4 regions of the Alloalcanivorax xenomutans genome follow, and region 2 is predicted to be linked to each of the others. Evidence: predicted binding sites of a transcription regulator. Region 2 holds the regulator's gene; each other region holds the start of a gene.
What was found. Region 2 encodes sigma-54, which starts transcription at its own class of promoters, with help from an activator protein. Its sites were predicted from a motif close to TGGCACNNNNNTTGCTNT; they were not measured.
Positions count from the first base shown of each region.

Region 1: a site for sigma-54 is predicted at 4,903-4,920, ahead of RYH70_RS05680 (putative urea ABC transporter substrate-binding protein). Genes of this name have one in related genera too.
Region 3: a site for sigma-54 is predicted at 3,240-3,257, ahead of RYH70_RS01895 (RtcB family protein). Genes of this name have one in related genera too.
Region 4: a site for sigma-54 is predicted at 3,886-3,903, ahead of RYH70_RS05380 (TorF family putative porin). Genes of this name have one in related genera too.

Region 1 covers NZ_CP136538.1:1,213,482-1,221,346, forward strand. Annotated here, with positions in the region: gene uca (urea carboxylase) at 1-503, opposite strand, end outside; gene RYH70_RS05660 (urea amidolyase associated protein UAAP2) at 587-1,225, opposite strand; gene RYH70_RS05665 (urea amidolyase associated protein UAAP1) at 1,235-1,951, opposite strand; gene RYH70_RS05670 (ABC transporter ATP-binding protein) at 1,989-2,771, opposite strand; gene RYH70_RS05675 (ABC transporter permease) at 2,791-3,606, opposite strand; gene RYH70_RS05680 (putative urea ABC transporter substrate-binding protein) at 3,646-4,692, opposite strand; guanidine-I (ykkC/yxkD leader) riboswitch at 4,747-4,846, opposite strand; gene RYH70_RS05685 (dienelactone hydrolase family protein) at 5,044-5,814, opposite strand; gene RYH70_RS05690 (hypothetical protein) at 5,811-6,161, opposite strand; gene RYH70_RS05695 (hypothetical protein) at 6,258-6,686, opposite strand; gene RYH70_RS05700 (GIY-YIG nuclease family protein) at 6,788-7,105, shown strand; gene RYH70_RS05705 (LemA family protein) at 7,102-7,692, shown strand; gene RYH70_RS05710 (TPM domain-containing protein) at 7,692-7,865, shown strand, end outside.
Region 2 covers NZ_CP136538.1:3,461,667-3,469,531, reverse strand. Annotated here, with positions in the region: gene ptsN (PTS IIA-like nitrogen regulatory protein PtsN) at 1-318, opposite strand, end outside; gene hpf (ribosome hibernation-promoting factor, HPF/YfiA family) at 327-626, opposite strand; gene RYH70_RS15890 (RNA polymerase factor sigma-54) at 695-2,161, opposite strand; gene lptB (LPS export ABC transporter ATP-binding protein) at 2,309-3,034, opposite strand; gene lptA (lipopolysaccharide transport periplasmic protein LptA) at 3,037-3,699, opposite strand; gene lptC (LPS export ABC transporter periplasmic protein LptC) at 3,674-4,231, opposite strand; gene RYH70_RS15870 (KdsC family phosphatase) at 4,228-4,731, opposite strand; gene RYH70_RS15865 (KpsF/GutQ family sugar-phosphate isomerase) at 4,731-5,699, opposite strand; gene RYH70_RS15860 (calcium/sodium antiporter) at 5,771-6,727, opposite strand; gene RYH70_RS15855 (MlaC/ttg2D family ABC transporter substrate-binding protein) at 6,864-7,508, shown strand; gene RYH70_RS15850 (BolA family protein) at 7,604-7,858, shown strand.
Region 3 covers NZ_CP136538.1:372,952-380,816, reverse strand. Annotated here, with positions in the region: gene RYH70_RS01915 (TRAP transporter permease) at 1-652, opposite strand, end outside; gene RYH70_RS01910 (TAXI family TRAP transporter solute-binding subunit) at 674-1,843, opposite strand; gene RYH70_RS01905 (MAPEG family protein) at 2,132-2,524, shown strand; gene RYH70_RS01900 (FMN-binding negative transcriptional regulator) at 2,546-3,175, opposite strand; gene RYH70_RS01895 (RtcB family protein) at 3,475-4,665, shown strand; gene RYH70_RS01890 (hypothetical protein) at 4,687-4,893, shown strand; gene RYH70_RS01885 (phospholipase D family protein) at 5,355-6,932, opposite strand; gene RYH70_RS01880 (aldo/keto reductase) at 7,130-7,865, shown strand, end outside.
Region 4 covers NZ_CP136538.1:1,147,610-1,155,474, forward strand. Annotated here, with positions in the region: gene miaB (tRNA (N6-isopentenyl adenosine(37)-C2)-methylthiotransferase MiaB) at 1-656, opposite strand, end outside; gene RYH70_RS05365 (SCO family protein) at 996-1,589, shown strand; gene RYH70_RS05370 (copper chaperone PCu(A)C) at 1,570-1,998, shown strand; gene RYH70_RS05375 (endonuclease/exonuclease/phosphatase family protein) at 2,000-2,968, shown strand; gene RYH70_RS05380 (TorF family putative porin) at 3,084-3,797, opposite strand; gene RYH70_RS05385 (hypothetical protein) at 4,098-4,571, opposite strand; gene RYH70_RS05390 (M14 family zinc carboxypeptidase) at 4,897-5,934, opposite strand; gene RYH70_RS05395 (YiiX/YebB-like N1pC/P60 family cysteine hydrolase) at 6,071-6,835, shown strand; partial or broken gene RYH70_RS05400 (methyltransferase family protein) at 6,813-7,172, opposite strand; gene RYH70_RS05405 (PhoH family protein) at 7,403-7,865, shown strand, end outside.

The DNA of each region.
Region 1 (7,865 bases), 2.2 Mb from region 2:
TGCATGCCGATACCACCGCCGCCGGCCGTGCTTTTCAACATCACCGGATAGCCGATGCCGGTGGCGGCGGCCAGCGCCTGTTCCGGATCGGTCAGCAGACCGGTGCCCGGCAGCAGCGGCACCTGATTGTCTTCCGCCAGCTTGCGGGCGGTATGTTTGAGGCCGAAGTCCCGCATCTGTTCCGGGGTGGGGCCGATAAAGGCGATGCCTTGGGCTTCGCAACGCTCGACGAAATCCGGGTTCTCACTGAGAAAACCATAGCCGGGATGCACCGCATCCACCTGCTGTTCGGCCATCAGTGTCAGTAACTTATCCTGATTCAGATAGGTGCTGGCGGCGCTGCCGTCGCCCAGACAATAAGCCTCGTCGGCCAGGCTCACGTGGCGGGAATCGGCGTCCGCGTCGGCGTAGACCGCGACGCTGGTGACGCCCAGGGTTTTCAGGGTACGGATGATTCGGGTGGCGATGGCGCCACGGTTGGCGATCAGTACCTTCTTGAACATGATGTCGGCTCTGCGGCGATGGCGGGTCGTCCCGCCGTAAGCGTCCGGCTTCCGGGGTCGTCCCCGGCGCCTTATTCCGATAGTCAGTGCCAGATCAGCACTTCGATGGGCGTGGGGTTGTAGCCGTTGCACGGGTTATTGAGCTGCGGGCAGTTGGAAATCAGCACGGTGATATCCATCAGCGCTTTCATTTCCACATACTTGCCCGGTGCGGAAATCCCGTCAGCGAAGGTGAGGCCGCCTTCGGCGGTCACCGGGACGTTCATGAAAAAATTGATGTTGTGGGTGATGTCGCGCTTGCTCAGCCCGTATTCCTCATTTTCGTTAACGGCCCGCATCCAGCTGTCCCGGCAGGCGTGCATGCAGCGCTTTTCCAGCGCGTAACGCACCGTGTTGCTTTCCGTGGCGCAGGCGCCGCCGAGGGTATCGTGGCGGCCGCAGGTGTCGGCGATGATCTCCAGCATCGGCCGGTTGCGGTTAGAGCGCAGCACGGTGCCGGCGGTGAGGAAGACGTTGCCTTGTTCGCGGATGGTGTCCATGGCGCTGTAGCGCTCGGCGGTGTCCTTGGCATTGAAAAACAGCGTGTCCGCCGCCTGGTTGCCTTCCAGATCGAGGATGCGCAGGGTCTCGCCTTCCTTCAGCACTTTAAGAAAGTAATCGCCGGCGGGGACGGTGTCGCGGAAATGAGCATCGGCGGGCTTCAGCTGACTTTCCCGAATCATGATGGTCTCCTAAAGGCCCAGGTGATAGAGGCGGTTGTTTTCGAAGGCGCGGGCGTTTTCCGGACGAAAATTCAGGCAGTAATCGTCCTTTGCCACCGGCGCGGCGGTGAGCATTTCCACCCGCACTGGTTTGCGTGGATAGTCGCTGGCGGGATTGAGCGGGTGCGGGCAGGTGTGCATCACCACCAGCGTGTCCATCTCGAAACGCAGGGTGATTTGCGCCCCGGCGCGGGCGGCGCCGGCGTCGAAACGCAGCTGTCCGTTATCGTCGGTGACCACCTTGCTGAACAGATTGAGATTGGCGGCCAGGTCTCGCTCTCCCAGGCCATATTTTGCCAACTCGGTGAGGAAACTGGCGTGGCCACTCAGAGTCCAGTCGTTGCGGTATTGCTGGTAATTGTGCTCACCGTATTTCTCCAGCAGGCGGGCATCGTCCAGGTTACCGCAGACGGTGTCGTGCCAGCCGAAGCTGTCGTCGACAATGGAAGCGAACACCCGGCCCATGTCGGAGTAGAGACAATTACCGCGGGTCAGTTTGAAGGTGTGCTGACCCTTGAGAGTGTCCGGAGCGTTGTAACGCTCCAGTTTTTCTTCCGGGTTGTAGAACAGCATGCCGACGTTGGCGCCGCCTTCCAGATCGGTGAGACGCAGAGCGGTGCCACGGCGCAGGCGAAACGACCAATGGGCGCCACCGGGCATGGTGTAGTCGTACAGCGGTTCGGTCATGAAGGTCTCCTTGTACGTTTCCAAATCAAAACGGGCGCTAGGCCATGGTGCGGGCGGTGGCGTCCGCCTGCTCCTGGATGGCCGTGAGCGTGCCTTTGTCGCAATCTCCCACTGGCAGGTCGTAGGTGATGCGCGCGCCGTAGGCGCCGGGGGCTTGCGGGTCCAGGCGGGTCTTGTCGAATACCCACAGCCGGGTACCGAGGTAAAAGCCTTCGGCGAGGTCATGGGTGACCATGAAGATGGTCAGGCCCTGTTGCCGCCACAGATCCAGCACCAGGTGATGCATGTCGCGGCGGATGCCGGGATCGAGCGCGCCGAAGGGTTCGTCCAGCAGCAAAATGCGCGGCCGTTTCATCAATGCCTGGGCGATGGCCAGACGCTGTTGCATGCCACCGGACAGCTCGTGGGGAAACTTGCCGGCGGCCTGGGTCAGCCCCACGGATTCCAGCATGGCCATGGCGGCGTCCTTCAAGGCTTTGCGTTTGCCGCCGAAGGCGCGGCCGATGAGTTTGTGTCGGTGCAACTCGTCGGCCAGCATGACGTTTTCCAGCGCGCTCAGATGCGGCAGCACGGAATAGCGTTGGAACACGATGCCGCGGGTCTCGTCCGGCTGATCCGGGATCGGCGCGCCGTCCAGCAGCAACTTGCCCCGGCTGGGCGATTCGGTGCCGAGCAGCATTTTCAGAAAGGTGGTCTTGCCGCAGCCGGAGGCGCCGACCAGGGTGACGAATTCCCCTTCCCGCACCTCGGCGTTGAGGCGTTCCAGCACCACCTGGTCGCCGTATTCCTTCCACAGATTGTTCATTTCGATGATAGCCATGGGCTTCTCCTCGCTTTGCTCAGTGGCTGCCGTGGAACCAGGGGTAACGCCAGCGGGAATAGCGGGCCAGCAGGAAGTCGATGGCGAACGCCAGCAGGGTGATCCAGAGCACGTAGGGCAGGATCACGTCCATGGACAGGTAGCGGCGCACCAGGAAGATGCGATAACCCAGCCCTTCGGTGGCGGCGATGGCTTCGGCAGCGATCAGGAACAGCCAGGCGGAGCCCAATGACAGCCGCACCGCACTGATCAGGCGCGGCATGATCTGCGGCCATACCAGACGCAGAATGATCTGCCAGGTGTTGGCGCCGAGCGTTTGCATCTTGATCACCTGCTCGGCGGGGATCTCCCGGGCCCTTTGCTGCAAGTCGCGGATCAGAAAAGGCGTAATGCCGATGATGATCAGCATCACCTTGGCCAGTTCGCCGAGCCCGAACAGAATGAACAGGATCGGCAGGATCGCCATCGGCGGCACCAGCGACAGCCCGGTGATCAGCGGGGACAACCCGGCGCGGGCATAGGGCAGGGTGCCGGTGACAATGCCGAAGACCAGTCCCATCAAGGCGCTGATGCCGACGCCGATGGCCAGGCGGGTGAGGCTGGCCAGGGTATCCGCCCATAACAGGTACTCGCCGCTGCGCCTGCTGGGTTCGAACGCCATGCGTTGAATGGCATCGCCCATGGCACTGAACGCCGGCAGCAGTTTGTCGTTGGGGTTGGCTTCCAGGCGGGCGTCGGAAGCCAGCAGGTACACCACCAGCAGAAGGGCGAAGGGCAACAGCCCCAGCGCCCAGGTGGCGACCCGTCCGGGTTGCCGGTTGATCAACTTCTTCATGGCGACTCCTGTGGGCGGTGACAAGGCACGAGGGGCCGGTTACAGCTCACCCTCGGCGGCCATCGTCATGTAGGTCGGGTCAAAGCGCAGTTTGATATTGCCGTTGTTGCCGTAGACGCCGGCGGGGGTTTCCACGCCAACGAAGCCGGCATCCGGGGCGCCTTCGCCGAGCAGACCGTGGTCAAAAGAGAATTCCGCCACTTTCTGCATGGTGTCCTTCAGCGCCGGGCTGTTGGTGAAGGTGACCGCGTCCTCGGCTTTGTCGAACAGGCGGGTGGCGTCGAGCTGCATCCGCAGGCCGTCCAGGTCGGTGGCGGCGACATTGGCCAGATGCTGGCGGAAGCCGCTGTCATTGAGGTGCCCCATGATTTCGTACCAGGCGCCGGTGAGCGCTTTGCCCAGGGCTGGATTGGCTTTCAGGGTGTCGGTGTTCACCACCATCAGATCAATGATTTCGCCGGGAATTTTGGAAGAGTCGAACACCAGATTGGCTTCCGGAGACTCCTTGATTGTACCCAGCAGCGGATTCCAGGTGGCCAGGGCGGTCACGTCGGGGGTATTGAAAGCGGATACCAGATCGGCGTCGGCGGTGTTGACCACGGTGATATCGCGCTCGCTGAGTCCCACGCTGTCCAGCGCCCGGGCCAGCAGGTAGTGGGAGACGGACAGTTCCACCAGATTGACGCGACGGCCCTTGATGGCCTCGAGTTTATCGGCGTCCTTGAGCACGATGCCGTCGTTGCCGTTGGAGAAGTCACCAACGATCAGCGCGGTGCTGTCGACGCCGCCGGCGGCGGGGATGGTCAGGGCGTCCATGTTGGTCATGGTGCAACCGTCGAACTGGCCGGCGGTGTACTGGTTGATGGACTCGATGTAGTCGTTGATCTGTACCACTTCGATGTCGATGTCGTACTTGTCCGCCCATTTGTCGACGATGCCTTCGGCGGCGCCGTAGTCCCAGGGCAGCCAGCCCACGTAGATGGACCAGCAGACCTTGAAACTGTCCCGGGCCTGGGCCTGGGCAGGGGTGGCGAGCGTCAGGGCGAGCAGGGCGGTGGTGCAGACGGTGGTGAGCAAACGGGTCATGTCGGACCTCCTGGGTTACGGACGAAGAGGAATCCAATGACAGGTGTCATCGTGTCCTCCCGGGCTTTTGTCCCGCCGTGTAACCTTCAGCGAAGGTCGACTGCTCTCGGACCAGGCATCGGCGGCGCCGATCGGAACCCTAGCGGTCTATTGGAAGCAAATTGTCGAGTGTGGATGGCCACCGGCCATTCGATTCCTCACGCCGGTATACCAGCAAGAGCGGTGCCAAATCGGTGCAGGCCAGGGATTGCGGGGGATCGGGGGAGGAAAAACGGGGTGGAGGGCCTGCGGATGGGGCGGGCATGGCGCCAGTTTGGTGCGCCATGCCCGAAGGTGGTGCATTCAGGGGCGTCAGGGTGTGCTATCGAGAAACTCCGTCAGCGCCCGCCAGCTCTCCCGGTCGGCTTCGGCGTCGTAGGCCAGGGGCATGTCGAAACGCTGACCAAACTGATCCGCCTCGGGATTGGTGAAGCCGTGCTTGGCGTCGGGGAAGCTGAGCAGCTGATATTCCGCGCCGGCGTTGCTCAGTTCCTCCACCAGTGCCGAGACCTGCTCCGGTGGCACCATGGGGTCGGCCTGCCCGGTGGCCACCAGGATGCGTGCCTTGATGTCGCCGGGACCCGCTGGATTTTGCGTCGCCAGGGTGCCGTGGAAGCTGGCCACGCCGGCCAGATCATTGCCCCTGCGGGCCTGCTCCAGCACCACGCCGCCACCGAAACAGTAGCCCACCGCGTAAATCCGGTTGTCATCCACATACTGCATCTTGCGCAGCAGCGTCTTGGCGGCATTGAAGCGGGCGGTCATCTTTTCCGGCTCTGCCAGGGCCTGCTCCATGAACGCCTTGGCGTCCTTGGGGTGCTGCGCCACTTTTTCGTTGTACATGTCCACGGCCAGTGCCACGTAGCCTTCCGCGGCCAGTTGCCGGCTCCGGTTGCGGATGTAATTGTTCAGCCCCCACCATTCGTGGACCACGATGACCCCGGCGGTAAGCCGTTCCTGGTCCTCGTCCATGTACAGTACGCCAGTGCCGACGCCGCCGGGGAGGTTCACTTTCTGTTCGATAATGTCGGCGTGGACCAGGGAACCGAGCAGCAGCAGGCTCAGCGCGATCAGGCGGTTCATGAATTCTCCTTGTCCGGGGTGTCGGGGGCGGTGGTGGCGTCTTCCCAGACCCAGCGTAAAGGCTCACCGAAGTCATCATAGATCAGCCGGCGGCGCGGCGCGGCGGATCGGGCGCGGCGGACCTTGGGCTTATGCTTGCGGGCGTCGATGGTGGCGGCCAGCCGTGACAAATCGGTACGCGGGGGCCTGGGCGTGTGGCTGAACGGAGATAATGGTCGGGCACCTCGCGGGGGCTCGCCGCTGGTGCCGGGGGGCACGCGCTTGATACTCCCGCCCCGGGACAGAAAACGCTCCATATCCCGGCGCAGTCGCTCGCGCTGCTGTTCCTTGGTGGTACGCACTTTCATGGGGAAGGCGAATCATCGGCGTGGACGACCTTCAAAGATAGCAGCGCGGCGACGGGAAGGCCACCGGCGAAGATCGCTGGTGGCGCATTTCCCGGGTTAAAGCGCGGTTCGTGGGCGTTTGGGAATAGTGGTGCTGTCCTCGGCGCCACTGTTGTCGGCGCTGCCACCGGCGCGTAGGGGGTGACAGTTTTCAATCACCACCTGACCCTCCAGCAGATTGCCACGGGAGTATTCACGGAAAATACAGCGGTTGGTCTCCGGGTCGTAGTTCTCGATCCACAGATTATCGCCTTTCCAGGTGGCGGCGATGTGCTGCTGCCCCGCCGGCACGCTCAGCGTCATGGTGCCGCCCAGCCGCTTGACGAAGATCTGCTCGAGCCAGAAGTAATACAGCACGGTGCCCGCCAGCCACACCAGCACCGCCAGAATCACCGCCGGTTTCCACTTGCCCATGCGGGCACCGACCAGGAACAGACTGAGAAAAATCAGGATCGCAACCAGTACCCAATAGAGATAAGTAATCATGCGTGTCTCCGGAAATCCTTGTATTGTAGTGTCGCCGCCTTCGCTGGCGGAGCTGGGTATGTTTTGATGATAGCAACTGTCGACGCGGGAGATGTAAAACCATGCAACAGTGGTGGGTTTATATACTGCGCTGCGTGGACGGTTCACTGTATACCGGCGTCACCACGGATGTGGAGCGCCGTCACCGGGAGCACAATGAAGGCCCCCGTGGCGCCCGTTATACTCGGGCACGGCGGCCGGTGACCCTGGTTTGGCGGGCGGCGGTGGCGGATCGCGCCAGCGCCTGCCGGCTCGAAGCCCGCATCAAGGCGCAGCCGCGCACCGTCAAGGAGCGGTTGCTGGCCATTGGGCAAAGCAATACAAACGATGTTCAGGAAGTGCTGGACGTCCTCGGTTTGGATATGGAGACCCCGCAATGAAGCATTGGCGTTTTGTCCTGTTGCTGTCGATTCTGTTCGGCGTTACCGGCTGCGGCATCAATAACATTCCCACCTATGACGAGCAGGTGAAGGCCGCCTGGGGACAGGTGGAAAACCAGTATCAGCGGCGCGCGGATCTGGTGCCCAACCTGGTCAGTACGGTACGGGGCTACATGGAACACGAGCGGGATGTGCTGGTGGAGGTCACCGAAGCCCGCGCGAAGGTCGGTTCCATTCAGGCCGATGAAAGTCTGATCAACGACCCGCAAAAGCTGCAGCAGTTCGAGGCGGCGCAGCAGCAACTCGGTTCTGCTTTGCAGCGCCTGATGGTGGTGGTGGAGCGCTACCCGGATCTCAAGGCCAACCAGAATTTCCTGGCCTTGCAATCGCAGTTGGAAGGCACCGAGAACCGCATCGCCGTGGCGCGCCGGGACTACATCACCGCGGTGCAGCAATACAATACCGAGATTCGCACCTTCCCGGGTCGTATCTGGCACAGCATGCTGTACAGTGAGATGGAAGTACGGCCTTCCTTCGAAGCCACCACGGAAGGGGCGGAACAAGCGCCCCAGGTTAACTTCAACTGATGCGACTACTGCTCTGCACTCTGCTGATGCTGGTGCTGCCCTCCGCCTGGGCGGCACCGGAATTCCCCGCTCTGACCGGCCGCGTGGTGGATAATGCCGGGTTGCTGTCGCCGCAACAGGCCCGGGCACTGGAACAGCGCCTGGCCGAGGCCGAGAGCCGCACCTCCAACCAG
Region 2 (7,865 bases):
GGGCACCAGCAGAACGAACACCAGATCCACCGGACGGCCATCCACGGCATCGAAGTCCACCGGTTCGGCCAGTTTCAGCAGCAGGCCCACCGCTTGCTCGCAGCGTCCGAGTCGGCAGTGGGGGATGGCGATGCCTTCACCGATACCGGTGGAGCCCAGGCGCTCCCGGGCCACCAGTGCATCGAACACTTCCTGGGCGCCGAGGTCGCCGCAACTGGCCGCGGCCAGCTCGGCAACCTGATCCAGAAGGCGTTTTTTGCTACCCACCTCGATACCGTTATGGGTGCGGTCCTCGGTGAGAAGTTCTCGTACTCGCATAGATCCGCTTAGTGACCGTGCTTGCGGCTCACGGTCTTCTCCTTGTGTTTGAGAATCTGACGATCCAGCTTACTGGTCAGGGCATCAATAGCCGCGTACATGTCACCGGCCTCGGCGGTGGCGAAGACTTCGCCGCCGGAAATGTGGATGGTGGATTCCGCTTTGTGGGTGTTCGGCTCCGGGGACAGGATTACCTGAATGCTGGTGATCTGGTCGAAATGCCGTTCCAGCTTGGAAAACTTGTCGTCCACATAATCACGAAGGGCTTCGGTGATATCCAGGTGATGGCCACTGATGTTGATTTGCATAGCTGGCTCCTTTGCCTCGTTATTTAACCCCGGCCGCTGGCCCGGGTTATAAGCCGTTTCCCGCGTCGTCAAACCAGGCGTTTGCGAGCGCTGGAAGACGGGATTCGCATCGCCTCTCGATACTTGGCGACGGTCCGGCGCGCCACCTTGATCCCTTGCTCATTGAGCAAACTGGCCAGCTTATTGTCGCTGAGCGGCTTGCGAGGGTTCTCGGCGGCGACCAGCTTCTTAATGATGGCACGAATGGCGGTGGAAGAACATTCACCGCCGCCTTCCGTGTCCACGTGACTGGAAAAGAAATATTTCAGTTCGAACACCCCGCGGGGCGTGAGCATGAACTTTTGATTGGTGACCCGGCTGATGGTGGATTCGTGCATCTCCACCGCCTCGGCGATATCCGCCAGCACCAGCGGTTTCATGGCTTCCTCGCCATAGTGGAAGAAGTCCTGCTGCACCTCGACGATGCGCCGGGCCACCTTCAGCAGGGTGTCATTACGGCTTTGCAGGCTTTTCAGGAACCAGCGCGCTTCCTGCATGCAGTTGCGCAGGTACTGGCCGTCCTCGCCCTCGGTGCGGCGGGCCAGCCGGGCGTACTGGGCGTTCAGGTTGACCTTGGGCAGGACTTCCTCGTTCAGTTCCACCCGCCAGCCGCCGCGGAAGGGGCGTACCACCACGTCGGGAACCGCGTACTCCGCCACCTCGCCGCCGATTTGTTCGCCCGGGGCTGGATCCAAGGTGCGCAACAACGCCAGAGCGTCGAGGAGATCGCTTTCCGTCACCCCCATGGCGCGGCGTAGTCCGGCATAGTCGTGCTTTTCCAGTAGCGCGAGATGTTCCAGCAGGGCGGTCGCGGTGGCCAGGTGTGGAGTGTCTGCGGGTTGTTGGCGCAATTGCACGCCCAGGCATTCGGCCAGGTCGCGGCTGGCCACGCCGATCGGGTCGAACTGCTGCAGCCGATGCAGGACCGCCACCACTTCGTCTTCCTCCACCGGATCATCGGCATCGGATATTTGCCGCTCGGCGGTGTCGATCACATCATCCAGGGGTAGGGACAGGTAGCCACGGTGGTCGAGGGCGTCGATGAGGATGCCGGCGATGACACGGTCCCGATCACTCATTGGGCTGAGGTTGAGTTGCCAGAGCAGATGATCCTGGAGGGTGACCGGAGCGACGTGGCGCTGTTGCCAGGCATCGGCGTCATCGTCCTCGCCGTTGCCCGAGCCGGAACCGGACTGGCCCACATAGAGGTCATCCCATTCACTGTCGCTCTCCACCGGCCCTTCCACCAGGTCGTCCAGGGCCTCGTCGCGTTCGAGGTCCATTTCCTCCGCTTCCCAATCGTCATCGGCGGGGGTGTCGTCCTCGGTGTAGGCTTCGCTCCCTTCTTCGAGTTCCAACAGGGGGTTGGTTTCCACCGCCTGCTGGATTTCCTGGCGCAGGTCCAGCGTCGACAGTTGCAGCAAGCGAATCGCCTGCTGCAACTGCGGCGTCATGGTGAGCTGCTGGCCGATCTGGAGTTGTAGACTCGGTTTCATACTGCCTTGGTGGTCTGGTGAATCGCCAAGGCGGCAGAATAGCAGCGTCTTTCAACGCTTCGCAATTTATTTAAGCAATATGTATGCCAATGTTGAAATTACAATTGAAAAAGAGTAAGGGCTCCGTTGACCGCGATTTCCAAGGGGCTACAGCCGGAAGTCGGCGCCCAGATAAACGTCGCGGACCTGCTGATTGCCAAGGATGGTCTGGGAATCGCCCTCGGCGATAATGTGGCCGGCGCTGCAGATATAGGCGGTATCGCAAATGTCCAGCGTTTCACGCACGTTGTGGTCGGTGATCAGCACGCCGATGCCGCGATCCTTGAGATGGCGAATGATGCCTTTGATGTCATTCACCGAGATCGGGTCCACCCCGGCGAACGGTTCATCGAGCAAAATGAACGCGGGGTCCGTGGCCAGGCCGCGGGCGATCTCCGCCCGCCGCCGTTCGCCGCCGGACAGGCTCATGCCCATGCTGTCGCGGATATGGGTGATGTGAAATTCCTCGAGCAGGTTGTTCAACTCCTGCTCACGCTCGGCTTTGCTCAGTTCCTTGCGGGTTTCGAGGATCGCCATGATGTTCTGTTCCACGGTCAGGCGGCGGAAGATGCTCGCCTCCTGAGGCAGATAGCCGATACCGCGCTTGGCGCGCCCGTGCATGGGCAGGTGGGTGATGTCCTCGCCGTTGATCTCGATGCGCCCCGCGTCCGCTTCCACCAACCCGACGATCATGTAAAAGCAGGTGGTCTTGCCGGCGCCGTTGGGGCCCAGCAGGCCGACGATCTGGCCCGCTTCCACTTCCAGGGAGACGTCCTCGATGACGCGGCGCCCCTTATAGCTTTTGGCCAGTTGGCGGGCATTCAGTTTCGCCATGGTCAGGGGGTCTCCGCATCATTGGGGGTGCTGTTGTCCGGCGCGGTGGCCGGCGTGCTGTTAGCGGGCGACTGGGTCGAGCTGCCGTCCTCGCCTGGGTTGCCTTCGCCGTTTTGCGACTCCTCGCCGCCGCTGTCGCCGTTCCGGGCCTGGGAGGCGTTGGCGGCCGGAATCACCAGCCGCACCCGTTTGTCGCCCTCGCTGCTGGCGTCCATGCGCCGGGAGTTGAGATCATATTCCACCCGGGCCCCTTCGAAGGTGTTGCCCTGATGTTGCACGTAGGCGTTGCCGGTGAGGATCAGACGGCGGCGCTTGAGATCGTAGACCAGTTTGTCGGCGTGGGCGTTCAGATCCTTGCCTTCACGCATGCGTACCGGGCTGCCGGTGGCTTCCACCCGCACCAGTTGCTCGTTCTCGGTGAACAGCCGCAAGACATCGGCGTTGAGTTGACGGTTACCCTGAATCAGTTCGGCGTCACCCCGGTATACGCCAGTGCCGGCGTCCCGTTCGAACACGGCCTGGTTGGCGCTGACCTCCACCGGGCCCTCGGCGCCGGACTGGGCCACGGCCAGCGCTGGAACCAGAATGGCGGCGGCTATTACCGCGCGCCAGCGGCGCAGCGGGCCATGCACCGGACCGTTATGGCTTGGGTCCTTTGAATTCACTTACTACTCCTTGCTTGAGAGTCATGCGCCCGGTGTCCAGGTCCGCGTCCATGCTGCCCGCCCGGGTGCTGCCTTCACTGTGTCGCATATGGACGGTGTCCGGGGCGGAAACCTGGCGATCGCCGCTCAGGTAGTGCAGCTCCCGGGTGTCGAGGGTGACGCCGTTGTTCTTGCTGACCGCCTCGACGTTGTTTTCGAAGACGATCAGATCGCCGTTGTCGCGTACTTCACCATTGTCGGCCTGGATGGTCCACTGGTTGTTGCCGTTGTTCAGGCTCAGGTCCGGGTGATCGAGCAGCGTCAGCGCTTCGCGTTCGTACTGTTCCAGATTGTTGGCCAGAAGCCGGTATTCCACTTCGCCGCTGTCGCGGTTGAACTGACGGGCGACGATGTTTTCGGCGGTGATGGCCGGGGCGCTGAGGAACGCTTCGTTATCGCCTTCCAAGGGGTTGCCCCATTCGTGCAGGGTCATCATCACGATCAGTCCCAGCAGGATAACACCGCTGGCGCTGAGCAGGCCGGGCCGTCTCACTGGCCCTCCCGCAGCCGCAGCAGGCTGTCGCACACTTCCCGTACCGCCCCTTCGCCGCCGCGGGCCTCGGTGACATGGCCGGCGGCGCTGCGCGCCACCGCGTGGGCGTTGGCCGGGGCGAAACCCAGTCCGGCCCACTCCAGTGCCGGTACGTCCGGTTCATCGTCGCCCATGTAACCGATCTCCGCGGCGCTCAGGCCCAGTTGCTGTGCCAGCGCGGACAGGGCCACGCCTTTGTCCTCACGGCCCTGGATCACGTGCTCGATCCCCAGGTCCCGGGCGCGGCGGGCCACCATGGCGGAGTTACGGCCGGTGATGATGGCCAGGGTCACGCCGCTGGCCGCCAGTTTTTTCAGCCCATGGCCGTCCAGGGTGCTGAATGTTTTCAGCATTTCGCCGTCCGGGCCGTAATAAAGGCGGCCATCGGTCATCACGCCGTCCACGTCGAAGGCCATCAGACGCAGGCGCAGAGCCTGTTCCGGCTTTACCCCCAGCGTCATTACATTACCCCCGCGCGCAGCAGATCCTGGGTGTTGAGCGCGCCGATCGGTCGCTGCCGGTCGTCACAAATGATCAGACCGTTCACCTTGCGCGTCTCCATCAGTTGCAATGCCTCCGCCGCCAGACGGCCGGGCTGGATGGTGACCGGGCGCGGTGACATCACATCGCGAATGCCGGCGACACGGACATCGACGCCCTTCTCCAGGGTGCGGCGCAGATCGCCGTCGGTGAAGATGCCGATCAGCTTGCCGTCGTCGTCCACCACCGTGGTCATGCCCAGGCCCTTGCGGGTCATTTCCAGCAGAGCATCGGACAGCGGCGTATCGGCACTGACCACCGGCAGTTGTTCCTCGCCGTGCATGACATCGTCCACTTTGAGCAGCAACCGGCGCCCCAGGCTGCCGCCGGGGTGGCTGAGGGCGAAATCCTCCGGAGTGAAACCACGTGCTTCCAGCAGCGCTATGGCCAGGGCGTCGCCCATGGCCAGGGCCGCGGTGGTGGAAGAGGTGGGGGCCAGATTATGCGGGCAGGCCTCTTCCTTCACCGCCACATTCAGATGCACATCGGATAACTGCGCCAGGGAAGATTCCGGGCGGCCGGTCATGCTGATCAGCCCGCTACCCTTGCGTTTGATCACCGGGATGATGGTCAGCACTTCCTGGGTCTCGCCGGAGTTGGACAGCGCCAGCACCACATCCTCGCTGGTGATCATGCCCAGATCGCCGTGGGAAGCTTCCCCCGGGTGAACAAAGAACGACGGGCTGCCGGTGCTGGCCAGCGTGGCCGCCAGCTTGGTGCCGATATGGCCGCTTTTACCCATGCCGGTGACGATAATGCGACCAGTGCAGGCCAGCAGGCGCTCGCAGGCATTTTCGAAATCCTTATCCACACGCGCACTGAGCGCGGCCACCGCCTGGGCTTCCTCGTCCAGTACACGGCGCGCGGTGGCGATGAAGTTGTAAGGCATAGAATCTCCCTTCACGGTCGCGGCCCGGTCCGCTGCCGGGATTTGTCGGCGGGGCCTGATGAAGCCGCCGATTATACACCGGATGTTGCCTGAAGGCCTCGCCAGAGCACCATCAAATAGACCGCGTATCCACCTAGCAGTGCCAAACCAGTGCCACGCCCCAGCGGATGGCGTACCGCCAACATCATGCCAAGCGCCATGACCAGGGTCAGCAGCACCATGGCGGCGTAGTCGCGATCCAGCAGTGCCGGATCGGCCAGCCTGCCGGGGCCGAGCAGGGCGGGCATGGGCAGTACCATCAGCAGATTGAGGATATTGGAGCCGAGCACATTACCCAGGGCCAGATCGCCGTGTCCGCGACGGGTGGCCGCCAGACAGGTGGCCAGTTCCGGCAAGCTGGTGCCGAGCGCTACCAGGGTCAGGCCGATCAGGGCCTCGCCGACACCCAACTGCCGGGCTGCTTCCGTGGCGCCCCAGACCAGCGCCCGGGCGCTGATCAGAAGCAGCACCAGCCCCCCGAAGAACAACAGCAGGTCGTGGCGCCGGCTCCGGCCCGGTTGGGGCCGCGCCGGCTGTGGCGTTGACGTTTTGCGATGCCAGGTGATCAATGCCAGCGCGGCCAAGCCAATGAGCAGGATCGCACCGTCGGCGCGGGTCAGGTGGCCGTCGATCAGCACCACTCCGGCCAGGGCGGTGACCAGCAGGCAGGTACTCAGTACCAGCCGGCGACTGTGATCGGGACAGGGCACCGGGCGCCACAGCAGGGTCAACGCCAGCACCAGTCCCAGATTGGCAATGTTTGAACCCAGTGCATTGGCCACGCCAAGGGCGGAACTGCCGCTCAAGGCAGCGGTGGCGGAAACCAGAATTTCCGGCGCCGAAGTACCGAAGGCGACCAGCGTCAAACCCACCAGCGCCCGGGACAGGCCAAAATCCAGCGCCAGCCCGGCGGCGCCGGTGACAAAACGGTCGGCGCTCCAGGAAAGTACTGCCAGGGCGATCAGGCTGGTCAAAAGGGCAGTAAACATGGAACCTCCGTTGTCAAAAGCCGTCAAATCGTGCAAGAGCCGTGGCGCGCGCGGAACCCGCGCGTGTAGGATGCGGTGAGTTTGCCGGGGCCATCAACTGGATAGCCGGATCATCGAACGACCAGGGAGCGAGTGCATGACTTATCCGAAACAGCTGTTTTCCATGATGGCGGCCGTGCTGCTGCTGTTGGCCGCCGGTCTGGCGCAAGCGGAACAGGATCCGCGCAAGCTGGTGGAGCAGACCGTCGAGCGCATGACCAAGCGTATTGACGCGGAACGCCAGAAGTTGAACAACGACCCCCAATACGCCCGTGAGCTGGTGCGTGAGGAACTGGGCGATCTGGTGGACTTCAAGCGGATTACCCGGGTAGTGATGGGGGATTATTTCGACCAGGCCTCCCGGGAGCAAAAATACCGCTTCCTGGAAGTATTCGAGAACAGCCTGGTCAATACCTATGCCTCCGGTGTGACCTTGTACGACGGCCAGAAGATGAAAGTCCTGCCTTTGCGCGAGGAAGACCGCCGTGGCAACTATGCGCGCGTGCGCATGGAGTTCTCCACCAACTCAGGCCAGGTGGTGCCGATCTTCTTTACCCTGTTCCTGGACGGTGGCCAGTGGCGTGTGGTCAATGTTTACGTCAATGGGCTTGATCTGAGCCAGATCTACAAGCAGCAGTTCGCCCAGTCCATGCAACAGCACAATGATATGGACACGGTCATCGCCAACTGGTCCGCCGCCGATGTGGCCGACGAGGTCGAGAACAAGGCCAACGTCAACTGATTCCTCCGTTTCCCTCCCTCATTGACGCGGGGCCGGCATGGCAAGGCCTCGCGCCCTCGCGTATTATTGCCGGTTCATTCGAATGAGGAGTTCCCATGAATCCGGAAGACGTGAAGGCGCTGGTGGAAGCCGGCTTCGACGATGCCGAGGTGGCGGTGGATGGTGGCGGTGACCGCTTTCTGATCCGCGTGGTGTCTGATGCCTTCGAGGGCCTGATGCCGGTGAAGAAGCAGCAACTGGTTTACGGCTGCATTAACCAGGCGATCGCCGACGGTACCATTCATGCCGTAAGCATCCAGACCTATACCCGGGCCGAGTGGGAAAAAGCCCAGAAGATGGGGCTGGCCTGAGCCCCGG
Region 3 (7,865 bases), 1.4 Mb from region 2:
TGCCGCCACCGGTTTTCTGCAATGCCACCCCGAACAGCAAAAAGCCGATCACCAGGTTGGCGAACGCCTGCAAGGGAATCCCCAACATGCTTTCCCGGCTCATGGCGTGATAAATCGCGGTCTGATCCGGTGACGATGGAAAGCCCTGAATCGGGCCCGGCATCTTGTCCGCCACTATCGGGTAGATACTGGCGAGACCGCAGATCAGAGCCAGAGGCCAGCCGCCGGCGCGCCGCACCGCCTCCACCACGATCCCCCATAGCAAGAAGCTCATCACCATGGCGGTTTGCGGCGCGGCGTACTCCCAACCGTTATCGAGAATCCGCTCCGCGTTATAGACAAAATATCCGCAAACCGCCGCCGCCAATAGAAACAGCAGCAGGTCATACCAGGGTACACGCTTGGAAGCGATATCGGCTTTGATCGGCCAGAGGATGAAGACCAGAGGTAACATCAACGCCACCACGGTGTAGAGGAACTGGCTTTCCACCGCGGTGATCAGTTTGAAAAACCCGAGATTAAGGACGTAATCCAGGGTCAGAAGAGTCAGAACCAGTGTCGCCAGTCGCGGTAGCCAGGGCCACTGCCCTGGCAAGTCCCGCACACCGGATACCTGGCCCGTGGAGGGTTCGGTTTCCGCTTCGAATTTCACCGTTTACTACCTATGCGTCGGTTAACGGAATACCGGGTTCATGCCTGCCGCTTCCAATGCCTTGGCCCGGGCTTCCATCCATCCTTTGCGGAACGCATCATCGTCTTCCGGCGGGTTGCCGCCTTTATATTCCTTCCAGGCTTTCTGCAGCACATCCTGACGTTGCACCAGTTGATCCTGATGCGCTTGCATTTCATCGGTCCAGTGACCAATTTTCTTATAGTAGGCCACCACCTCATCGTGGAACGGAATCACCCACTGGGTATTTTGCTGTTCCAGGGCATAACCGGCGTTGCCCGGCGCCGCATCCTTGAACTTGTCGTAATCCTCGATCAGAACCTTGATCAGGCCATCGGCAAGACCGGACTTTTCGTTAGCGTTGATCACCAGAATCGGATAGGGATAAGTAGCGCCCTGCCAGGCGCTTCCCTTCTCGATCCCGGCGGCGGAGGTCACATTATGAGGTTGGAAATAAGGCGCCACCGCTTGCAGCCGCTTCCAGCCTTCCTTGTTGTTCGGGTCCAGGGTCGGCCAGGTAATACCACGCGGGCTCGCCGCCAGTTGCTGCGCCGGTGGCGCGACGCTCATGGTGAAGCCGGTATCGCTTTGCCCGGCAATGACCCCATCGAAGGAACGGCCATAACCGGGAAACTCCACTTTCTCGACGTCATCCCAGGTCAGGCCGCCAAAAGCCAGGAATGCCTCGGTGCCGATATTGAGCGCATCATCACCGCGCACATAGGAAACCCGTTTTCCCTTCAGATCGGCCGGTGTTTTCACATCCAGGTCACCGGCCACCGCTACCCCCAGTCCGAAACTGGCGGTGGACGTGGCGATCACCCGGATCGGCTGCGGCCCCCACTCCTTGCCGGCGAACATCAGCACGCCTTCGGAGCCGTAATAGCTGGCGATGCCACAGGCACACATCGGTACCCGTCCGGTACGCAACGGTGTCATACGTGAGACATCGTTTTCACCGGGCAGGATACGAACGGACACACCGTACTCGTTCTGCAACAGATTGCCGATCGACACCATCTGGGTGTAGCCGGCGGAACCGGTACCGTAGGCGGTCATGGCGATGGTTTTGGGCAGGTTGACATCCTCGGCGGCCAGGGCACTGCCGGATATCGTCAAGGAACCTGTGATGAGGGCGGAAAAAAGAATGGAGGTCGACTTCAAAACACCCATCAGTGTGCTCTCCCGTTTCGCTGTTGTTGTAATAAAACGGCTTATGCATTCCGCATAGCGAAATAGCATTCAAGTTTTGTCCGTCCAGCTTATACCGAGAACCCGGGCTCGGCAAAATTCAATCGCGGACAAACCTCATGGTATGTCGGGTCAGTTGACCCAAACCATTTCGCTGCCCGGCAGCGGGCTCGCCGGCGGCTCATATGCGCACGATAGGCCCGAAATAACTGACGGCTCCGATGACCATCGTTCTATCATCCGCCAACGGAACCCAATCGGAGTGAATCCATGAGTCTCACCATCACCGCTCTCTACACCGGGCTGTTTATATTGTTACTACTGGCCCTGGCCGCGAACGTGGTTCGCAACCGGCTAAGCGGCCACGTCTCACTTGGTGATGGCGGCAACCCGTCACTCCAGAAGGCGGTTCGCGCCCATGGCAATGCCACTGAGTATGTTCCCATTGTTCTGATTGGCCTGGCTGTTCTGGAGAATCTGGGCACCAGCGCCACACTCCTGCACCTCTATGGATCCGGCCTATTCATCGGACGTCTGCTTCACGCCTGGGGCCTGGCGCGCCCTTCCACCGTCAACCTGGGCCGCCAGAGCGGCATCGTCATCACCTGGGTGGTGATGCTGACAATGGGATTGCAATTGATCTGGCGGTCGCTGGTGCATTGATCGACCGCCCAGAGAAGCGGCTCAGCCGCCAGCCGTGACCTTCTCCACCCAGGCCGCCAGCTCCGGCTGGCGGTCCCGCCCGAGCCCGGAGATCACGCCTTTCTGGTTCTCCTCCGGCTGGTTCTGACTGAGCTTCCATTTGCCCTCGATCTCCCGTACCTCCAGACGCACACCGACAGTGGCCGCAATCATCCGCGCCAAATAATCCTCCGGTGCATCCTGCAATCGCCAGGGGGTGTCGAATCCCGATTCCATATGATCGGTCAGCTGATTCAACAGGGCCCTCAGCCAGCGCGGATCGTGCTCCAGTGTCAGTGTGCCGCGCACATGCACCACCGCGTAATTCCATGTTGGCACTGCCCGGCCATCCCGGGCCTTGCTGGGATACCAATTGGGAGAGATATAGCCTTGTGGGCCATGAAAGATAGCCAGAGCCGATACTGGTTCGAATCCTTCGTCGCACATAGGATTGGCTCGAGCCAGATGCCCCACCAGTGTGGCCCGGCCGTCACCACGTCGCCGCAACAGCAGTGGCAGATGATTGGCGGCCAGCCCCTCTTGTTCAATCACCAGAGTAGCGAACGGAAAGTCCCGGATAAGATCGTCCAGGGCGGTGGCGTCTGTCTGTCGAAAGGCACGGGGCTGATACACTTTTGGGGCCTCTTCACGAATCAAGGACAAGGGGGGTTGCGTCGCCGCCCAGGCGGCGTATTATTCGCATCCTCATTGCTATCAACCCGACATTAACAGGGAGGCCCCATGAAATCACAGCTTAAGAGCTCACAGCGCTAAAACGCCTTCCTGAGACCACTGGAAGGCGCGACAACGTCTTCCAGCGGCCTGCCGAAAACCCTGGTGGACCCTGTTCATCAGGGTTTTTTCGTTATGGCATGGTGGAAGACGCAACAAGGAAGCGGACACGGACCGCGAAGCAATACCGGAAGGACACCATGCCAGTCAAACAAGTGATCAACAAAGGCCGGGTGCCGATCAAGATCTACACCGATCAGATCGAACACGGAGCCTTGAACCAATTAATCAACATCGCGCAGCTGCCGATCATTCACCACCACGTGGCCGCCATGCCCGACGTGCACGCCGGCATCGGCGCCACCGTGGGTTCGGTGATCCCCACCGCCGGGGCCATCATTCCCGCGGCCGTTGGCGTGGACATCGGCTGCGGTATGAACGCGGTGCGTCTGACATTGAAAGCCGCCGACCTGCCGGATGACCTTCGCCGGCTGCGCAGCGCCGTTGAGCAGGCGGTGCCGGTGGGCTTCAATCATCACGACAAGCCCACCGTGCAGCGTAAGGCGGTGAATCAACTCGATGCGGGGCTGGACCGAATCATCGGCCGGCACCCGGGCATCGCCAAGATGCAGAAGCCTCATGTCTGGGCACGCCAATTGGGCACCCTGGGCGGCGGCAACCACTTCATCGAACTCTGCCTGGATGAAAATCAGGCGGTGTGGGTGATGCTGCACTCCGGCAGCCGGGGCATCGGCAATGTAATCGGCCGCTACTTCATCAGCCTGGCGCGCAAGGACGCGCAACGGCACCAGCTGCATTTGCCGGATCGAGACCTGGCCTACTTTCAGGAGAGCGCGGAGCATTTCGATGACTACGTGCACGCAGTGGAATGGGCACAGGATTATGCGCTGGCCAACCGCCGGGAGATGATGCGGCTGGTGGTGGAAGCGCTGCGCCCTTTGCTGCCGCCATTTCAGGTCAGCAAGGAGGCGATTAATTGCCACCATAATTATGTGGCGCGGGAGACGCATTTCGGTCAGGACCTGTTCCTGACCCGCAAAGGCGCCATTGCCGCCGCTCGGGATCAGCTCGGGATCATTCCGGGCAGCATGGGCACCCGCTCCTATATTGTTCGTGGCAAGGGCAATGCCGAATCGTTCTGCTCCTGCTCCCATGGTGCCGGTCGCACCATGAGCCGGAGCGAGGCGAAGCGGCGATTCAACCGCTCCGACCTGGAAGCCCAGACTCGGGGCGTGGAATGCCGCAAGGACAAAGGCGTGCTGGATGAGATCCCCGGCGCCTACAAGGACATCGATCAGGTCATGGCGGATCAAACCGACCTGGTCGACATCGTGCACACGCTGAAACAAGTGCTGTGTGTAAAAGGCTGAAACCCGCGACAGGAGAACGATATGAAGAAGATGCGTAAACCGATGCGCAATCCGGCGGCCTGCAATCCGCTGATGCGCAAGGGCGGTCCCCACCAGCCCGGCCGGCAGACGATGCGCCCGCGCCTGGACTGGCGGGATGCCCTGGAGGACTACGACGATTGGCAACAGGAAGAGGAGAACAAAGAGGGGCCCGATGGCCCCTCTTTTTTTAAGCTCATCGCGGTTTAGCGGGAAACGGCCTTACCCTCCATCAGGGACAGCAGAGCCGTGTTACGCCTTTGCGGGAACGCCGTGAAGCAGGGTCCCGCAAAGGCGTAACACGGCTCCGCTTCGAGGTGACCTACAGCCGTTTCTGGAAAGGAAAAGGATGTCCTTTCGACCGCGACCATACCACCACACCGGGATGGAGGGCATCCTCTCCCCTCTCCAGAAAGGTTCGTCGTTGTTGGAACCCGGAACGCTGCGGTTCACTCGAAGCGGGTCTGTACGGAGGCCTTCCGGGACCCTGTTTGACAGGGACGTCAAACCGGGAGCCTACAGGGATGTATTCACGGCGATCCCGGAAGGCCTCCGTGCAGACCCGTGCCCCCGATGGAGACTCTCATTCCCGTCATTCCGCGATGAACCTTTTTTGAATGTTATCTTTAAGTATGTGTTGCCGCGGCCTATGGCAAACAGCACTACCGTTGTCATAGTAGCCATTCGATCGGCAGCCAGGACAGCAACGACACTCCCCAGCGTTTGATCGCCCCGGCCCCGGGCTCCTTGCGATAAAGCCTTTCACCGTCCGCTAATTTTTCCACCCAGTACAGATCACCGCTTTGGTCCAGTTTGACCTGGTAGGCGCCTTCCGGAACCCGCGTTGCAAAGGCGTGTGCCACTGCTTTGGCCAGAACCGGACTTTCAATGACAAATCCCAACTCGGTGTTGAGATTGGCGGAGCGCGGATCGAAGTTAAATGAGCCAACGAACACCCGCTCCTGGTCCACGGCGAAGGTCTTGGCATGCAGGCTGGAGCCGGAGCTGCCAAACGGGCCCGCGCTTTTATTGCGTTCCACACTGTCCGCGGTGGCCCGCATTTCATACAACTGGATACCGGCGGACAATAGATCCTTGCGTCTCTTTGCGTACCCGGCGTGCACCGCCGATACGTCCGTGGCTTCCAGAGAGTTGGTGAGCACCCGGATATCAACGCCACTCTCGGCCAGAGCGGTAAACGCCTCTACCCCGGCGGCGGTCGGCACGAAATACGGTGAAACCAGTTCCAGGCTGGCAGCGGGTGTGCCAATGATCTCCGACAGTTGCGCCATCAGCAGCCCTTCCGGCGCCGCCTCACCCAGACCCTTGGCGGGATCGTCCGAGACCATCCGGGTTGCCGCCCACTCGAACGGCAGGTTGCCATTACGCAGTTGAGTAACCAGCTCGGATTGCTTCAAGACGCGCATGTAGGCGTCGGCCTTACGGGTTTGTTCCATGCGCGATGCCGACGCCGCCAACGCCTGCAGGTCGGGGGCCGACTTATCCGGCAGAATACGGTCGGCGGGATAGGAGGAACGGCTGGCCCAGTAGCGATCAAAGTCAACGGAAACATCGTCTACCACCGGCCCGATGGCGAGCACATCCAGATCCGCGAACAGCGGACCGTCGGTGGCACCGAAGTACTCGTCCCCCACATTGCGCCCGCCCACCACCGTCACCTGATTGTCCACCGTGAAGGACTTGTTATGCATGCGCCGGTTGGCCCTGGAGAAGTCCGTAATAAAACCGAAGGCCCGCGGCCAACGCAACACAAAGGGGTTGAACAGCCGCACCTCGATGTTGGGATGGGCATCCAGAGCCGACAAAATCTCATCCAGGCCGACCGTGTTATTGTCATCCAGCAGTAACCGGACCCGCACGCCACGATCGGCGGCCCGGTGCAGCGCCTCGAACAGCAGTGTCCCGGTGATGTCGGCGTGCCATATGTAATACTGGATATCCAGAGTGTGCTCGGCGGCGTCCGCCAGCAGCATGCGGGCGGCAAAGGCCTCCCGCGCATCAACCAGAGCATGGATACCGCTCTTGCCAGGGTGGGCATCCGCCAGCGGCGTCACAACCTTCCCCATGGCGGAAGTTCGCGCATATTCCGATGACAGCGCCACGGTGGCGGTGCGCCCTTCCAGGGAAGGCAAACCGGCACACCCGCTCAGGGCCAACAGCATAGTGATCAGCATCAGGCCCCGTAGCCGATGACCCACCATCACTCCGGGCCCCGTAAATCTGGTCAAAGGTCATTCTCCTCGCATCACAATCGGCCGGACGCCATCAAGCAGGATCAGGCAACGATTCCCCATAAAGGCACATTCAAAGACCAACGTCTCTCGTCTAACCTGGAAAGCCTTCCTTTTTTACCTTTCACCGCCCGCCAGCGGCGGGCGTGCTCCCAATCAACGGGACGACGACACACAGGCCAAGGAGTCACTCCATGCAAACGCTTGCTTTTGAGAACGGCGATACCCTGCCGATTATCGGTCTGGGCACCTGGAAGTCCCAGCCCGGAGAGGTCCATCAAGCGGTACGCGAAGCCATCCGTGCCGGTTATCGCCATATCGATTGTGCCCATATCTACGGCAATGAAAAAGAAGTGGGCCAGGCACTGAACGAGGCGCTGAGCGCCGGCGAAGTGCGCCGCGAGGAATTATGGATCACCTCGAAATTATGGAACAGCGCCCATGCTCCGGAAGAAGTGGCGCCGGCGTTGCGGCAAACACTGTCCGACCTGGGGTTGGATTATCTTGACCTGTATCTGATCCACTGGCCGGTAGCGCATAAACCCGGTGTGGTTTTCCCCAATAGCGGAGAAGATCTGTTGTCGCTGGAAGAGCGCCCGATAGCCGCCACCTGGGCTGCCCTGGAGACCCTGGTCGATGAGGGCCTGACCCGTCACATCGGCGTGTCCAATTTCAGCATAAGGAAGCTGCAAGCGCTGCTGGAAACGGCGCGGATCAAACCGGCCATGAACCAGATTGAACTGCACCCCTACCTGCAGCAGAACAGCATGCTGGCGTTTTGCCACGCCAACGGTGTTCATCTGACCGCCTATTCGCCATTGGGCTCCTTTGACCGGCCGGAGGCCTTCAAGGCCGCCGATGAACCGGTGTTGCTGGAAGATCCGGTGATTGTGGAGATCGCCGAACGGCATCAGGCCAGCCCCGCTCAGG
Region 4 (7,865 bases), 2.2 Mb from region 2:
GCGAAGTCCAGGATTTCGCCATTGGCGCCCTGGCCCCGGTAGGCGTTGACGTTCTGGCCCAGCAGGTTGACCTCGCGCACGCCCAGATCCGCCAGATGACGGATCTCATCCAACACCGGGCGCACCGGCCGGCTGACCTCCTCGCCACGGGTATAGGGCACCACGCAGAAGGAGCAGTATTTGGAGCAGCCTTCCATGATCGAGACGAACGCCGAGGGGCCATCCACGCTGGGCTCGGGCAGGCGGTCGAACTTTTCGATCTCCGGGAAGGTCACATCGATGGCCAGTTCCCGCGTGGTGGCCGCCTGCTGGATCAACCCGGGCAGCCGGTGCAGGGTCTGCGGGCCGAAGACCACATCCACATAGGGCGCGCGATCGCGGATCGCCTCGCCTTCCTGACTGGCCACGCAGCCGCCGACGCCGATGATCAGGTCCGGCTTGTGCTCCTTGAGCTGCTTCCAGCGACCCAGTTGGTGGAATACCTTCTCCTGGGCCTTCTCGCGGATCGAGCAGGTATTGAGCAGCAGCACATCCGCTTCGTCCGCATTGTCGGTGGGCTCCAGGCCATGACTGGATTCCAGCAAATCCGCCATGCGCGCCGAGTCGTACTCGTTCATCTGGCAGCCGTGGGTCTGAATAAACAGCTTGCGTGCCATGGGTCGCTCAACCGTGGTTGTGGATCAATGCCGATGCGTCATTTTGCCGCATCGGGGTGTGCCGGGCGCCGTGATGGGCTACAACAGGCCGCCACCGGCACTCCGGGAAAATGGGCGCGAATTATACCGCCGCCCTGATCAAACTGCGAACCGTCGCGGTGGCAAAATGTCGGCCGGGCCCGTGGCCACGGCGCGGCCGTGGGGGTATGGTCCCTGGGCGTCATCGAAAAGCCGCCGGCGAATCGGGTCAACAGGGCACGCGCGGGACCGGGGGAAGCCGTGAAACCGGGTAAACCGGGGCGGCCGACGCTGATATCTTCTTCATAATGGCTAACAGGTATGAACAACAAAGACGGTTTCACAAGCGCATTCCTTTTCCGCATTCTGGTCGCTGGCGCCGTGCTGTTACTGGCGGCCTGTTCCGAGCCGGCCAGGGAGTTACCGGTCAATACCCGTCTGGGCGGGGATTTCACCCTGACCGACCACAACGGGGAGCGGTTCAGCCTGTCGTCCCTGAACGGCGAGGTGGTGATTCTGTTCTTCGGCTATACCCACTGCCCGGATATCTGCCCCGCGGTGCTGGCCCGCGTGTCCCAGGTGTACCGGAATCTGAAAGAGCAGGGGGAGGCGGACCGCGTGCAGCCGGTGTTCGTGACTTTCGACCCGGAACGGGATACCGCGGAACATCTGCGCGAATATCTACCCTGGTTCAAAGCGGACATCATTGGGCTGACCGGTGATGTGCCGGCGATCCAGAAGGTGGCGGAACAGTACGGGGTGGTGTTCATCAAAGAAGAGGGAGACAGTGGGGACGCGGACTTTTCCCACAGTGACTATATCTACCTGCTGGACCAGCAAGGCCGGGTGCGCAAGCTGTATCCGGCGGATTTCAATATCGACGAGGTGGTAGCCGATGTTAAAACGCTTCTTTAGTGCGGTGCTGTTGGCGGCCGCCAGCTCCGGCGCCTTCGCGGAGGCACGTATCGAACAGGCCTGGCTGCGCGCGGTGCCGCCGGTGTCGCCGTCCATGGCCGGTTATTTCGTGCTGGTGAACGATACCGATCAGCCGCTGGTGCTGACCGGCGTCAGCGCGGAATTCGCCGGCATGGCCATGTTGCACGACACCAGTACCGATGGTGAGGGCCGCCGCAGCATGTCCCATCTGAAGGAAGTCACCATCCCGGCCGGTAAGAGTCTGTCCTTTACCCCCGGTGGCCGCCATCTGATGCTGATGAAAATGGACCCGGTGCCGGAGGCGGGAGAGACTCCGAAGGTGTGTCTGGCCTTCCAGAATCATGCTGACCTGTGTGGCGCCTTCCAGGTGCGCCACAACGAGCCCTGACATGACCGGCCGATACTGGCGGTGCTGGCTTCTGGCCGCGGCGGTGCTGGTCACCGGACCGGTACTCGCGGACTGCCGTGATCTGGCGCCGGCGCGCCCGTTGCCCTCGGCGGAGGACGGCCAGATCAGTCTGGCCACGTTCAATCTCTGGCGTCTGCGGGATGCCAGAAAGGACAGCTCGCTCGACCGTCCTTTATCGAAAGCCGTGTACCAGGCCCGCCTCGAGGCAGTGGCCCGGTACATTACCCGGGACCTGCGGGCGCCGGCTTTGCTGGCGGTGCAGGAAGTGGAAAGCGCCACGGTGCTGAAGGCGCTGAGCCGGGCTATTTCCACGGCGGGCGGGCCGGACTACAAGGTGGTGCTGCTGGAAGGGCACGACCCGGCGGGCATGGATGTGGGCCTGTTGTACCGGGCGCCGGTCACGCTGGGACGTCACCAGGCCTTGTTCGCCGACGACCGCTTCCAACGGCAGCCGTTGTTCACCCGGCCTCCCTTGAAGGTCGAGGTGCGCACCCCGGTGGTCTTCGATCTGGTGGTGGTCCATTTGCGCAGTGCCCGGGATCTGAATCAGAAGGACTGGGTGGCGCCGAAGCGCCGGCGCCAGGCCGCCGCCATCGCCGGCTGGGCGGCGGACCAGACCCGGCCCGTGGTGGTGGCGGGGGACTTCAACAGCGCGCCGGACAGTGGCCGCTTCAGCGAGCCGTTGGAGCAATTCGAGAACGGGGACCTGATCAGTGCCTGGTCGCGATTGCCCGAGAAAGAACGTTATTCCTTCCGGCATCAGTGCCGTCCGCAGGCTCTGGATCACATCTTTTTCTCCCCGTCGCTAAAGCAGCATGTCCAGAAAGTGGCGGTCAGCCGTGGCAATGCCGGGCGCTACGACGTGCTCTACGATCACGACGGTACCCGGGTGGTGTCCGATCATGATGTGCTGGGGATTTATCTGAACGCCGGGGCGTTGGCGGACTAACCGAAGAGGATGAAAAGCACCGTGGGACCTGCTTGCGTTGTTTGCGAGGACCAGGGAAGGCCCCACGGTGAAAAACGGTGGGCGGCGTCGCCGCCCGGGAACCAGCGCGGTTCGGTTAGATCTCGAAGGCGTAGGACACGACGAACAGCAGATCGTCGTCCACATCGTCCTTGTCGCCGACACACTCCCCGTTCATGAACAGAGCGTCGTCGTTGTTGTTGATGGCGCAGTCGTCAGCGGAGATCACTTTGGACACGGTGAAGCTCAGGTTGTCGGTGAGCGCATAGCTCAAGTCCAAGTGAGTGTAGTTGGTATCGTCAGCGTCGTTGTCCCAGGTACCGACCAGAATGCCGTATTTGTCGTAGCTGTAGCCCAGGGTGTAGTAGCGGTCCTTGTTATCGGTGGCGTCGCTACCGTGACCGTAGTCACCCACGCCGAAGTAACCGGTGAACGTGACCCCGGCGTAGCCGAGGCTGGCAACGATTTCGGCCAGATCGGAGTCGGTATCGTTCGGGTAGTTGTAGTCGATGTAGGACAGGTCGTAGGTGAGGTCACCAAAGGCGCCGCCGTAACCGACATACAAATCGTATTCAGTGGAATCGGTTTCGGAACTGCCCCAGACACCGGCGTAAAGACCGGAAGAGTGGCTGTAATCCAGGCTACCGAAGACCTGAGCCGCGCCGTTGGAAATATCCTGACCACGCCAGAAATACATGTTGGAAATGCCCAGGCTACCGCTGATTTCCGCTGCCGCCATGCCCGGCATGATCATGCCGGCGGCGACCGCCGCGGCCAGTACGGTTTTTTTCATCCCGAATGCGTGTTTCATGTGCAACCCTCTTTGCAAATGGCAAGTGTTTCTAATGTGTCCTGTTGTGCGCTCCTGGCGCACTGGCCTGGGAGGCTTGTCACTTTGCAAAGCAGGGTCCGTGCCAAAATATAAAAAGCCAGAAAAAACAGTGGGATGCGAAGGTCTGGCTGAGAGGGAAAGGTAAAATCGGGAGAGGACGATAAGGGGTGGTGCGCCGTTATGGTGCGGCGCACCGAAGTGGGGCGCTTATTTGTGGCCGCCGTCCATGGCGGCCATCCTGCGGACCATTGCCTGTGCAATGTCAAAAATTGCTCCCTGCTATTTTTTGGGGCATTTCCAGCCAACAGGGACCGCGTCCGCTTGCAGGCCGCCTTCTCCGCTCACTTCCAGGCCGCACTGATTGTTGTCGTTGGTGAAGCGAGCGGCGTAGCTGGCGCCGGCCTGGGCGTTGAACTGCACGGCGACGCGGCACAGATCCCGATTCCCCGCCGAACCTTTCTGGTAAATGACACCGATGCGCGCCTGCTCGTCCGCTCGCACGGTCGTGGTGACTTCCGGCGCTTTCTTCATGGTCTTCAACAGTTCATCGAAGGCTTTGGTCTCGAAGGGAACCTGCTGCAGGGAAGTGGGCGTGGACTGAAAGCCCTTGCCCGGTACGCATACGACTGGTTGTGCGGCGATGTTGTCGCTGGAGAAAGTGACGGTGGCGACGTCTCCGTCGGTGGGCGCCGTGTAGCTGAGCATCTGGCAACCGGCGAGCAGAAGGGCGGGGAGGGGAAGCAAGTATTTCATGGTGGGTCCTCATGACAAATAAGGGCGAAGCCGTCAGGCGAATATAAAGCGTGCCCAAAATGATGCAAAACCAGGGCCACTTTGGCGCACGCTCCGGAAAGGTCCGCAACAGGCTTGGGATTTAACGCGACCGCAGCGGCTGAAAGGACATCCATGGTTGCCGATTACCTTGAAGCGGAGCCGGGTCCGGTAAAGGCGTAACACGGTTCCGCTGTGCTCGATGGAGGGTGACACCGTATCCTTTCAAACTGGCGATGAACCCAAAATAATCTCATTGAATGATTACCAGAGCGGTAGGCCTGACTTCTGCTCTTTGGCGTCCGGATCACCCGAACCAGTGCTTCATCGCCTGCCGGGTCAGATTCTCCCTCGCCTCTCCGCGCGGCAGCCAGTTGCCGGCGTTTACCGCCATCGCCACCAGGAATTCGAACAGCGGCAAATGCTGACGCAGCACCCGGTTGTGGCGATGGCCGATGATCGGATTGAACAGGCCGAAGAAGTCCAATAGCTGGCGGGGGTTTTTTCGTACCCACAGCCAGGACCCCATTTCCAGGGTGAACGGCAGGAACAGCCGGTCCGGGTGTTGCTCCCGGGCTTCGTCGTAGAGGTAGTCCCACAGATCGCCGTGGGTGGTGTAGTTCACCGATTGCGGTTCGATCAGATAAGGATGGTGGTAAGGGTAGGTGTGCTCGAGGATCTGTTTCAGACGGTACACCTCGGCGAGGTGCGCAATGGGCTTCTGGCTGCGGGCGTAACAGCACCAGATGCGGTCGCGGCGGCCAAAACCGCTGTGGCAGTCCAGGCTGATCGATACCGGAGCGTTCATCAGGCGCTGCCGCACCGTGTTCACCAGCGCCTGCGCCTCGGTTTCCATGGGCTCACCGGCGCGCCCCCGATACCAGGGCAGGTGACGGCTCAGGCGCTGGCCGCCGGCCAGAAAGGGGACCTTGCCTTCCGCATCCACCGGGGCGTTGCGCATCAGGTCGACGCCATTGGGATTGCTGCGGGTACGCCGCCAGATGCCGCCGGGATTGATCATCGGCATGAACACCAGCCGCACCCGTTCCAGCCGCCGGTGCAATTGATCATCCCATTGCAATCGATGGATCAGACTGTGCAACCACGACAACAGCACCTGGGAGCCGATCCGTTCGACGCCGTGCACGCCGCCAAAGAAGCCAACCACCGGTGCGCCGGGGGAACGGCTGCCCATCTCCAGCACCCGCAAGGGCAGCGTGATATCGCCCATCTGGATGGTGTCCACGTCATGCACACGCAGGTGCCTTTGACCCAGCCGGATCAGCGACTCCAGGTGTAACCATTCGGGCAGGTGGCGTTGAAATTGATACAGGCGTTGTTCCATCGGCGCGCGTCAGTGGGTGACGGTCGGCGCCCGTCAAAGCAGGCGCACAGGGCAGGATGGCGGATTCCGGTTAAGGTTTCATGACGATTGCGGCGCTGCATTTTTGTCATGGAACTGCGATGCAACTGTCAGTGTAGTGTCATCCGCGCTGGCCACTCTGCCCTTGACGCTGGCGGCGGGAATCACCGTGATGCAGAGCCTCGACAACTTCGCCTTGAACCTGGAAACCGGGGATGTGCTGTTGTTCGCCGGACGAGGGGTCACCAGTACCGTGATTCGCTGGTTCACCCGCAGTCCCTGGAGCCATGTGGGCATGGTGGTGCGCCTGCCGGAAGTGGCGGAACCGCTGGTGCTGGAATCCACCGGCCTGAGTGAATCGGCGGACTGGATACTGGGACACCCGGTGATGGGCGTGGCGCTGGTGCCGCTGTCACGCAAGATCGCGGAGTATCCGGGTGATGTGGCGGTAAGGCGTCGTGAAGGGCCGCCGCTGACACCGCTCCAGCAGCGATTGATGCAGCGGCTGGTGCGGCGGTTGCTGCACCGGCCTTACAAGAACTATCTGCTGTGTAATTTCTACGACGCCCTGAGTGGCTTTTCCGGACGCCGCCGTCGCTCCGGCTGGTTCTGTTCGGAGCTGGTGGCGGAGTGCTACCGGCGGCTCGGCTGGCTGCCGGACACGGTTTGTCCCCACCGTTTCGTTCCCGGCCATTTCGGCTCCCGCCGGCTGAGCCTCACCGCTGGCCGGCTCTTGCCGGCGCAGTGGCTGAAACAACTCAAATCCAGCGCCGTACCCGCTGCCGATAACGCTGCCACTGATCCCCGAACCGTTGCTCGTGAAACGCTTCTTCCGCGGCGATCACGTGGTGATGCATCACCCACAGAATCGGCGGCAGCATGATCAGCATGCCGGGACTGGAAAGACTGAGAGCGCAGCCCAAATGAAGCAAGGCGAAGGCCAGATAAATGGGATTGCGAGTCAGGCGGAAGACACCGCCAGTGATCAATTCCCGCGCCGCGCGATGTGGCAAAACCGTGGTGCGGTGCCGATAAAACTGCACCATCGCGCCGGCCAGCAACAGCACCGCGAACAACGCCAGCGCCGTGGCCAGTGCGTACTGGCCGGGCCACGCCGGCAGGGTCCAGTGCAGCGCCTGGTCCAGGCCATAACCCACCAGCAAGCCGCCCAGATGCAGCAAAGGAGGGGGAATGCGAACCTCGGGATGTTCCAATGCCATGTTCAGAGGCCTATCGTTGTCAGTGAAGAAAAGCTGGGTTATGGTAATTCACATCCCGCCATTGCGGGAGTGATCGCGATCCGCTGGAACAACTGTTGTTGAAGCTCGGCGAACAGCACTGCCGGTAAAGCCATCGGCGGCGGGCGCGAACGTCACTTGTGAATCGCATATCGCGTGACATTTGTGAAGGGCTCCGTCGCCATGTCCTGCAACCTTGAAAGGGGAAACGCATGGAAGAGCGCGCGGCCACCTTGCACAGCGTAACCGCAGCATCCCAATCCCGCCTCCATCACGAACCGGAACACCGCCCGAAAGCTTACGTCCTGGACACCAATGTCCTGATCCACGACCCCAACTCCCTGATGAATTTCGAAGAGCACCGGGTGGTCATTCCGATGACCGTACTGGAGGAACTGGATCGGTTGAAAACCGGGAAGTCCCATACCGCCGCGGATTGCCGCGCGGCCATTCGTTTGATCGACCGGGTCATCGGCAAAGCATCGCCCGCGGAAGTGGAAGCGGGAATTCCTATTCAGCGTGGGGAAAATCATCATCAGGGGACACTGACCGTTCTGATGCCACAGAGCGGACTGACGCCGCCATGCCTTCCCGAACATCTGAACGACAACCGGATCATCAATGACGTGGTGGCCATGATCGCCGCCGATCCGGATCGCCATTACGTGCTGGTCA